Regions from separate parts of the Luteitalea sp. TBR-22 genome, predicted to be linked through region 3. Evidence: riboswitches for the same ligand, from Rfam matches in the RefSeq annotation. Region 3 holds a riboswitch; each other region holds the start of a gene.

Region 1 (3,269 bases), 2.5 Mb from region 3:
GACGACGAGGAAGTAGTAGTTGAGGAAGGCCTTCTTGCCGAAGGCGGTGAGGAGGAAGCACGTCGTGCCGAGCGCGGCCGCGAACCCGGCCGGGGTGCGAGGAGCACGCCACCACGACAGGCCGAGGCCGAGCAGGCCCGCGCCGAGCGACACGGCCATAGCGCCCTGCTTGTCGAGGGGCACACCCCACAACAGCAACTGACGCGTGAAGCTGAGCGAGTCGAGCCTGAAGGGCTCGCGCAATTGCAGCAGCACTGCCGACCTGATGAAGGCGTCGACGTCGAGCAGCGCGAGCGGCAGCGTCACCGCGGCGGCCACGAGCACGGCCTTCGCCATGAAACGCCACGGAGAGGCCGTCGTCGTCGCCGGCGCGGATCGATCGACAAGAAACGGCGCGAACGCCAGGGCGAGCACCATGTGCTGCTTGGAGGCGACGAGCAACCCGAGCGGCAGCCATGCCCTGCTCGGCCAGCGACGCGCGGTGACCACCGTGAGCGCGAGCAGCACGATCGGGAACGGCTCGGTCCAGCCCTGCTCGAGGTGGAACACGAGGCGGGGCGCGAGCAGGAGCGCGGCCGCGGCGAGCAGCGCCGGCTCGGTGCCGAGGCTCACGATCAGGGCGAGCGTGATTGCCATCGCCAGCACCTCGCTGTAGCGCAGGTCGCCGAGCACGGCGTATCCCGGCCAGGCGAGCGCCAGGCTCAGCGGCGGGTACGGAAACCCGAAGAGCACGCGCTGCCCGTCGCGCATCTCCCTGGCGTAGAAGGGCGACTTCTCGTCGTAGATGTTGGCGAAGGTGATGCCGTACGGGCTGTGTCCGCGCGCCACTGCGGCAAACGCGTCCTGGTGCACCGGGATGACGTCGATGTGCGGTTCTGGCGATTCGCGAACGGTCCAGGCGCCGACCCACAAGCCGACAGCCATCAGCACCGCGGCAGCCAGACGGCGCGCGGCGCGCCCGTGCGTGGCGCGCACGGTCAGCGCCGTCACCAGGGCGACGGCCACCGCGATGAGCAGTGTCGGGTGCGCCCACGGCCGGGGGTCGGCCATGTAGCGCGCCAGCGGCGCGCTCACCAGCGCGACAGCGCTGACCAGCACGCCCACCGTGAGCAGGGCGCTCGTCACCGCCCCGTCAAGTTCGTCGTCGGTGCTCCACGGCCAGGTGATCCCCGACACGCCCAGCAGCGTCGCCACGAGCGCGAGCCCCAGCCACGCCAGCGCCGGCGGATGGTAGAAGCCGTCCGACAGCTGAAGCGTGAGGCTGAGTCCCACCGCACCGACGACGAGCCAGGGTCGCGACAACTGCCGCACCGAGGCAGGGTGACCCAGCGCGGCGCGCTTGCGCAAGCAGAGCTTTCTGTCGGCTTCTACTGTCCAGTCCTGCTCAGGACCACCCAGCCGCGCGCCACGAGATCGTCATCGCCAGCCAGGGTGTCGAGGGCCCACAGCGCGGGCGGTCGCACGATCGGCGCGGCCACCGTCACCGGCAGCGTCGCGTGCGCGAGTCGCGGCACGGCAGCGTGCAACGGCGAGTGTGACTGGAGCGGGCGACGGCTGGCGCGAGCAAAGCGGGGGGTGCGTTCCGGGCGGGGATCAAGGCACATGACGGACTCCTCGTGAACAACGACCTGTCCGGAGGCGCGTCATGCCGGTGAGGCACGGAACACGTTCTTGCGACAGCTCCTGCTGTCGCCACATCGATGCCTGTCGTGCGGGCATCGGGGCACCCTGGCGTGTCTGCCGGGGTTGCCGGGCGCGTCACCGCGCCACTCCGGATGTACGAGGAGGATGGTGCCACCCGTCGGGCGACGTGCCAAGCGATTCGGGTGTCATGCGGCGCGCTATGACGGAGGACGGCGCGCGGATGGGGAACGCGGATCGCGGATCGCGGAAAGGGGGAGGGAGGAAGGGACAGTGGGTCCGCGCGCCGGGAGCGGCGGCACGGACCCACGTCGACGTGGCGCGCGCTAGCGGCGCTTGGTCGCCTTGCCCTTGCGCGCGGCCTTGCGGCCCGCGGTGGCCTTCCTGGACGACGTCTTGCGGGCCGCGGCCCTCGACGCCGTCTTCTTCCCTGCCGACTTCTTCGCGGCAGCCTTCGGCGCGGCCTTCTTCGTCGAACGGGCCTTGGCGGCCTTGCGCGTCGCCTTGACGGCCTTCCTGGCGGGCGCCTTCTTCGCAGCCTTCCGGGAGGACTTCTTCGCGGCCTTGCTGGCGGACTTCCTGGCGGCCTTGCCGGCGCGACTCGACTTCTTCGCGGCAGCCTTCTTGGCGGCCTTCTTCGGGGCGGCCTTCCTTGCCGCCTTCTTGACGCCGGCCTTCTTCGCCGACTTGCGCGCGGACTTCTTGCGGCCCTTCGGGGCAGCAGCCGCGACCGGGGCGGCGGGCGCGGCCTCGGGGGCCGGCGTCGCCTCGGGGGCCGGCGTCGTCCCGGCGTCGATCGTCTCGTTCACGTCGCTCATCGTGCCTCCCATGCACATGCGCCCGTCGATACGGGCTAATCGGTCCTTGCTCGCAGTGTCGGTCCCGCGGAAGGAGATCTGTAGGAACTGCGCTGAAGGATAAACCCTTTCGCCGATGCTGCAACGCGAAAATCAGAACGTCATCTCCCATTGCACGCGCGTGCGAAGCGCGGTGTCGCGCGAACCGGTCGGCGTCGTGAAGCGGAGTCGACCCACGTCGGCGCTGATCTTCACGCGATGCCCGCGCAGGAACCAGTTGGCGCCCATGAGGCGCTCCTCCTGGTGATCGGCGTCGAGGGCCGCGTCCGGATCGACGATCGCGACGCGCGTCGCGAACTCCAGCGGTCGCGGCAGCCGCGCCCAGATCGTCGAGGCCATCACGCCGCCCTGCCCGTATCCGCCGACAAGCACGCGCGTGTCGCCCGACACGGTGCGCGTCACCACCTTGCGGTGCAGTTCGCCCTGCAGCGACAGGCCTCGCCACCTGACCACGCCATCGAGCGCGTACTGTCGGGTGCGGAATCGATCGCCGGGTCCTGGCGGGAGCACCGGCAGCGACACGCCGACGCCCGAACCTGCATAGAACGCGTAGGCACTCTCGGTGCGGGCCGCGGTGCCGCCGATCGCCACGCGCAGGTCGGGCGATCGGCCCACGTCGCCCTGCTCGAGATCGACCTCGCGTCCTGCGTACGGCCACTCGTACCGGGCGAGCCACACCGGCAGGGCCGCCCCGCCGCGGGCATCGACGCCACGCAGCGCGCTCGCATACCAGGTGCCGCCCCAGGGCCGTTTCGCGCCCAGCCGGCCCGA
Region 2 (3,269 bases), 1.8 Mb from region 3:
CGCCAAGCTGCTGCACCTCGGTGGCGTGGAGGCGTGGATCAACACGAACTTCTTCGGCAACTTCAAGCAGATCCAGCTGCAGCTGACCGGCCCCGACGCGCAGCAGCTGTCGGTGCTGGCCGAGCGCATTCGCGACGAGGTGCGCCAGGTGCCCGGCGCGGTCGACGTCGGCCTCTCCACCAAGGGTCGCAAGCCCGAAGTGGACGTGCTGATCGATCGCGGCCTGGCAGGCTCGATGGGCATCACGGTCGGGCAGGTGGCGCAGGCCCTGCGCCCGGCCTTCGCCGGCATCGACACGGGCGACTGGATCGATCCGAGCGGCGAGACGCGCGACGTCTACGTGCGCCTCGCGCCGGAGTCGCGGCAGAACATCCGCGACCTGAACCAGCTGCCGATCGGCGTGATGGGGCCGCAGGGGCCGGTGCTGATCCCGCTGGGGCAGGTGGCCCGGCTCACGCAGAACATCGGCCCGGCCCGCATCGATCACCTGAACCGGGATCGGGTGATCAAGATCGAGGCGAACACGGAAGGGCGGTCGTTCAACTCCGTGCTCAGCGACGTCACGGCGCGGGTCAACCAGAAGGTCACGTTGCCGCCGGGCTACGAACTCTCGACGGGTGGCGAGTCGGCCGACCAGGCAGAAGTCTTCGGCGGCATCCTCGCGGCGCTGGCGCTGGCCATCCTGCTGATGTACTTCGTGCTCGTGCTGCAGTTCGGGTCGTTCCTCGACCCGCTGGCGATCATGGTGTCGCTGCCGCTGTCGCTGATCGGCGTCATGCTCGCCATGCTGTTCACCAACACGACGCTGAACCTGATGAGCATGATCGGGGTCATCCTGCTGATGGGCATCGTGGCCAAGAACGCCATCCTGCTGATCGACTTCGCGAAGTACTCGATGGAGCAGGGGATGGAACGACGCGAAGCGCTGATCGAGGCCGGCCGTGTCCGGTTGCGGCCGATCCTCATGACCAGTTTCGCGCTGGTCGCCGGGATGATCCCGGTCGCCATCGGCCACGGTGAAGGCGCGGACTTCCGCGCCCCGCTCGGCCGCGCCGTCATCGGCGGCGTCATCACGTCGACGGTGCTCACGCTGCTCGTCATCCCGACGATCTACGACATCATGGCCGGCTTCCGCGACTGGGCGTTCGGCCTGTTCCGCCGCCCGAGCAAGGCGCGCAGCCATGGCCCGGCGAGCGAGCACATCGAATTGCCGGAACCGGCGGCGACGCGGGCGGGCTCGTAGGCAGGACGGCTCACGGCGCAAGGCTCAAGGCTCAGAGATCATCCAGAACAGTTCAGTGTGCTTTCTGAGCCCTGAGCCCTGAGCCCTAGCCCTGAGCCTATTTCTCTCCCGTCGACCCGAATCCCCCCCTCGACCCCTCGTCCGCCTCGTGGACGAGGGGCACGAACTCCACGCGCGGCACGCGCAGCACGAAGGCCTGGGCGATGCGGTCGCCCCTGGCGATGGCGACCGGCGCCTGCGTGTAGTTGAGGACCAGCACCCGCGCCTCGTCGGCCGGTCCGCGATAGTCGCTGTCGAGCACGCCGAGGCCGTTGGCGACGATCAGGCCTCGCCTGGGCAGGGAACTGCGCGCCACGATGGCCAGGAAGTGGCCGGGCGGCACGGCGAACACCAGGCCGGTGGGCACCAGGGCGAGTTGGCCCGGCCCGACGGTCATATCGGTGGCGGCGGCCAGATCCATCGCGGCGGCGCCGACGGTCTGGTAACGGGGCTCGGGGACGTCCCCGAGCCGGCGGACGCCCACCGTTATGGAATCATTCGTTAAATCCACGATTGTGTATCTCCACATGTGATGGTATCGTCTTCCTCGACATCCGGAGCGGCCCGCAGCAGGCGCGGGCCCGGCAACCTGGGGCGGACATCCCAAGGTGCCAGCCCGGGCGGCCCGCAAGGGCGTCCGAGGCGATGCGGTTCGAGACGAACAACTACAAAGTGTCCGGCGGGGCAACCCGCAGCCTCCGGGTGTCTTCACTTGGTAACTCAGGAGAAGACACCATGATCCCTTCCGCCACCCACACCGAATCGACGCCGGCGCTCCGTCGTCCGTCGCTGCAGGTCGCCCTCTCGCCGGAAGACCGTCGCTTCCAGCGCCTGGGGGAGAACCACCACCTCTGGCGCAACGGACGGTTCTGGTGGATCGCGTATACGGTTATCATTGACGGCTGGCGTCAGGAGCGGATTCGTCACTCGCTCAAGACGGACGACTTGACCGAGGCGCGCGTGCGCCGGGACGAGATCCTGGCCAGCGTGAGCTCCGAGGGCGTGCTGCGCCGCGTGAGCTGAGCCCGGCGCGTCATCTCGCCGCCGCCCGCGTGCCCGATCGTGCGCGCGTCGGTGGACAACGTGAACGGCTGGCACGGCGAAGCTCCGGCCCACAACTTTCGCAGCACCTGAAGGATTAGCCCCGCATGTCCCGTTTCGTTCTCACCTCGGAGTCGGTGTCCGAGGGCCACCCGGACAAGGTCGCCGACTACGTCTCCGACTCGGTCCTCGATGCCTGTCTCGCGCAAGACCCCACGTCCAAGGTGGCGTGCGAGACGCTCGTCAAGGAAGACCTCGTCGTGCTCGCCGGCGAAATCACGACCGGCGCCACGGGCCTCGACTACACGAAGATCGCCCGGCAGGCCATCCGCGAGATCGGCTACGACTGGCCGAGCGAGGTGTTCAACGCCGACGGCGTCACCGTGATCGAGAAGATCACCGCGCAGTCCAAGGAGATCAACGCCAGCGTCGTCGACAAGGCGAAGGCCGAGGAGCAGGGCGCCGGCGATCAGGGCCTGATGTTCGGCTACGCCACCAACGAGAGCCCCGAGCTGATGCCGCTGCCGCTGCTGCTCTCGCACCGGCTCACCAAGGGCCTGGCCGACGACCGTCGCAAGGCCGGCGCGTACGCGTTCCTCCGTCCCGACGCCAAGAGCCAGGTGTCGGTGCGCTACGAGAACGGCAAGCCGGTGGCGATCGAGCGCGTGGTGGTGTCCACGCAGCACACCGAGGGCAAGGACCAGGCCGAGATCCGGGCCTACGTGATCGAGGATCTCGCCCCGCGCGTCCTCGGCGAGTGGTGCCCGAAGGCCGACCTCTTCCTCGTCAACCCGTCCGGGAGCTTCGCGCACGGCGGGCCATCGGCCGATGCCGGCGTGACGGGCCGCAAGATCATCGTCGACTCGTACGGCGGCGCGGCGCGCCACGGCGGCGGCGCGTTCTCCGGCAAGGACCCCTCCAAGGTGGACCGCAGCGCGGCGTACTT
Region 3 (3,269 bases):
GTCATGGGGCGGTGGATACGGATCCCACGCGGAGACGGCCACGGCAAACCCGTCTCGTACCTGGTACCTGGCCGAGGGCGCCACCCATAGCGGTTTTTCGCTGTTCTACCTGCTGCAGAACCCAGGAAATACCGCAACAACGGCCAGGGTGCGCTACCTGCGGGGTTCCGGGCCGCCGTTGGAAAAGGTGTACCTGTTGCCGGCGCTCTCCAGGACGAACATCTGGGTGAATGTGGAGGAGTTCCCCGGACTGGGCCGGGCCCTCGCGGCAGAAGAGGTGAGTGCCGTCATCGAGACTCAGGACGGCACTCCGATCATCGTCGAGCGAGCCATGTACCGTTCCAACCAGGGGCGGACGTTCAACGCCGGGCACGAGAGCATGGGCGTGACTACGCCAGCAATCCGGTGGTTCCTGGCAGAGGGCAACACCGGGCCCTTCTTCGATCAGTTCGTGTTGATCGCGAATCCGTCTGACACGGCGGCGGACGTGCGAGTCACATACCTGCTTGCGAACGGCACGACGTACGCGAAGACGATGACGGCGCCCGCCAATTCGCGTTCAGGGATTTGGGTCGACTACGACACGATCCCCGGAGTACCAGGCTACCCGTTGGAGAATGTCGCGCTCTCGACGACCGTGGAGTCCACCAACGGCGTCGGACTGGTTGTCGAAAGGGCGATGTGGTGGCCCGGCGACGGCAATACATGGCACGAGGCTCACAACTCGAGCGGCGCGATTGAAACCGGCATCGCCTGGGCGTTGGCTGAAGGGGAAGTAGGAGGACTGAGGAATACTCAGACCTACGTGCTTGTGGCCAACACGTCATCGTACGCCGGCAGGGCGAAGGTGACGCTCTGCTTTGAGAACGGCCAAAAACTGGAGAAGATTTATCCCCTGCTGCCGCAGTCACGCATGAACGCCGCGATAGGCCCGGACTTTGGTACACAGGTCGAAGGGAAGCGGTTCGGAGTCATAGTAGAGGCGCTCGGCGCAACGGAAGGTGCGACGGTGCCCCAGATCGTGGTCGAGCGGGCCATGTACTCGGATGCAGAAGGAGTGCCGCTAGCTGCCGGCACCAACGCAATCGCGACCCGGCTGCGGTGAGGCGAGTTGAGGAGGCCGAGTGGCTGCGCTCGGCCTCCCCTACGCACCCTTGGCTTAGTGAGGCTTGCTGCGGGTCTTGGGGGGCGGAGGTGGCGTTCCCTCAAGCCCCCCAGTTCCCGTTTGGCAGGTCCGAGTCCTTCAGCCACCAGCCGCGGCCATCGGGTGTGCGCCGGAACCTCGGCCGCGTGCTCTCCCGCAAAAGCGTATAGAAGGTCGCGTCGAAGTTCTTGCTCCCAGTCTGAATCCCGCCGCTGAGCAGTGCCGCTGCGATCTCCTTGGTCGTGGCCGGTTCTCCTTTGGCTTCGAGCAGAAACTGGGCCGCCGCCTTGGGGATGCTCATGCCCTCATAGCGGTTATCGGTATTCCCTAGGGCCGCGAGCTTGGCCTGCACCTCAGGCATCCCCTGGAGCATTCCCTCGAAGTTGGCAATGTTCTGCTCGATCTGCGAGACCTCCTGGAGCTTCTGTTTCCGCAGCACGCGCATCGCTCGAATCGCGCTCTCGAACTCACCCCCTAGACGGTTGGTTGCCATGGTCCTTACCCCCTCTTTCGAGCGGCACTCCATCGAATGCCGGTGTTTGACCTCGCGAATCCGCGTCTGCTGCCGAGTGGGCGCACGACGACATCCGCGGGGCGGCAAGAGTGTTGAACTGTGACTGATGGGAACCTAGAACTGCTGGGACTCGCCCTTCTGGCACCGCAGTGCCTGAGGCATCCCGGAGTACGCGAGTCCATCGCGCACGGACCGTTTCGTTGCAGGCGCTAGGAGCGCCGCCACATCGCTTCGCCGTGTTGCTGGCGAAGCAGGCACCTTGGGCTGTCCGTCCCAGGTTGCCGGGAATCGCGGGTGACGCGACTCCACTCGGAATGCTATTGGGAGACTACGCGCCCCTCAGGAAGGTCGCAAGGGGTAAGGCTGTCATAACGGAAGAGGGCTATGGCGCCAGGCGATAGCGCCCCGTCCCAGCAACGGACTTCTTCACCTTGCCGCCCGGCCGAACGACACGGCGCACTTCCACGCGCGCCCCGGTGAGGTCATGCAGGAAGGCGAGTGCGTTCAACTGCTTCGGGTCAATCCGGTCCTTGTGCTTGCACTCGATGAACCGCCACTCGCGGGTTTTTGGGTTGAAGCACACGAGGTCCGGGTTGCGCATCTCCTGCTTCGCGTTCAGGCGTCGGTAGTAATCGGGCGGCAATCGATGGCCGGAGTCATGGAACAGGGCGAGCGCCTGGGCGGTGACGCGTGCCTGACGCTCGGAGCCGACGATGCCTCCGTTCCTGGGGAAGAACTGTACGCCGGTCCAGCACGTAAAGCCCTCGTCGATCATGGCCATAGCGACCGTCGCTTCAGGCCAGCCGTATTCGGGCTGGTCTCCCCAAAGCACGATGAACTTCCGCTCTTCGGGGTCTGCGAGTCTCTTCCAGGCGCCCAGGATCTCGGCGTCGGTCCTCCCGCGCTCGTGCCACTCTGTGCAGCACGCGATCCAGAATTCCCGAGTCTGCAACTCTGAGTAAGGATGCGCGACCAGCGGGATGTCGTGCTGTCCGCTACCAGGCCCCTCATCGCGCCACGAGGGCGGCGTCCACCTGTCATCCGTCATGCCGTCACCCACTCCGCCGAGAGGGTCTCGGCTTGCTCTAGCACCGTCTTCACCGCCGCGTCCTGCTTGTCCGGGGGATACCCGTACTTGCGGAGCACCCGCTTCACCAGCACGCGGAGGTTCGCGCGGACGTTCTCGCGCAGCGTCCAGTCGATGGTGACGTTCTTCCGCAGGATGTCGGTCAGCTCCCGCGCGATGGTCTTCAGCGCGTCGTCGCCCATCACCTGCACCGCGCTGTCGCTCGTGCCCAGGGCGTCGTAGAACGCCACCTCGTCGTCGTTCAGCCCGAGCTGCTCTCCCCGCGCGGTCGCCTCGCGCATCTCCTTGGCCAGGCGGATCAGTTCCTCGATCACTTCGGCGGTGTGGATGGCCCGGTTCTGGTACTTACGAATCGCCGCCTCCAGCATGTCGGCGAAGGAGCGGCCCATCACCACGTTGCGCTTGCCTCGCGTCTTGATTTCCCCGGCCAGGAGCTTCCGCAGTAGCTCCACGGCAACGTTCTTGTGCGGCATCTTGCGCACATCCGCGAGGAACTCATCGGAGAGGATGGAGATGTCCGGCTT

Evidence for each region. Region 3 has a riboswitch for S-adenosylmethionine ahead of TBR22_RS09440 (hypothetical protein). Riboswitches for the same ligand answer to the same signal wherever they lie in the genome.
Region 1: another riboswitch for S-adenosylmethionine. It lies ahead of TBR22_RS25965 (hypothetical protein); the one in region 3 lies ahead of TBR22_RS09440 (hypothetical protein).
Region 2: another riboswitch for S-adenosylmethionine. It lies ahead of TBR22_RS17445 (hypothetical protein); the one in region 3 lies ahead of TBR22_RS09440 (hypothetical protein).

What each region holds. Positions count from the first base shown of each region.
Region 1 is NZ_AP024452.1:6,303,367-6,306,635, forward strand. Features, by position in the region: gene TBR22_RS25955 (hypothetical protein) at 1-16, shown strand, start outside; gene TBR22_RS25960 (hypothetical protein) at 1-1,347, opposite strand, end outside; gene TBR22_RS25965 (hypothetical protein) at 1,368-1,604, opposite strand; SAM-I-IV-variant riboswitch at 1,658-1,784, opposite strand; gene TBR22_RS25970 (hypothetical protein) at 1,968-2,459, opposite strand; gene TBR22_RS25975 (porin) at 2,592-3,269, opposite strand, start outside.
Region 2 is NZ_AP024452.1:4,141,837-4,145,105, reverse strand. Features, by position in the region: gene TBR22_RS17455 (efflux RND transporter permease subunit) at 1-1,243, shown strand, start outside; gene dut (dUTP diphosphatase) at 1,341-1,766, opposite strand; SAM-I-IV-variant riboswitch at 1,828-1,961, shown strand; gene TBR22_RS17445 (hypothetical protein) at 2,018-2,305, shown strand; gene metK (methionine adenosyltransferase) at 2,431-3,269, shown strand, end outside.
Region 3 is NZ_AP024452.1:2,302,904-2,306,172, forward strand. Features, by position in the region: gene TBR22_RS09435 (BACON domain-containing protein) at 1-1,105, shown strand, start outside; gene TBR22_RS09440 (hypothetical protein) at 1,206-1,637, opposite strand; SAM-I-IV-variant riboswitch at 1,845-1,981, opposite strand; gene TBR22_RS09445 (VRR-NUC domain-containing protein) at 2,041-2,706, opposite strand; gene TBR22_RS09450 (type I restriction endonuclease subunit R) at 2,703-3,269, opposite strand, start outside.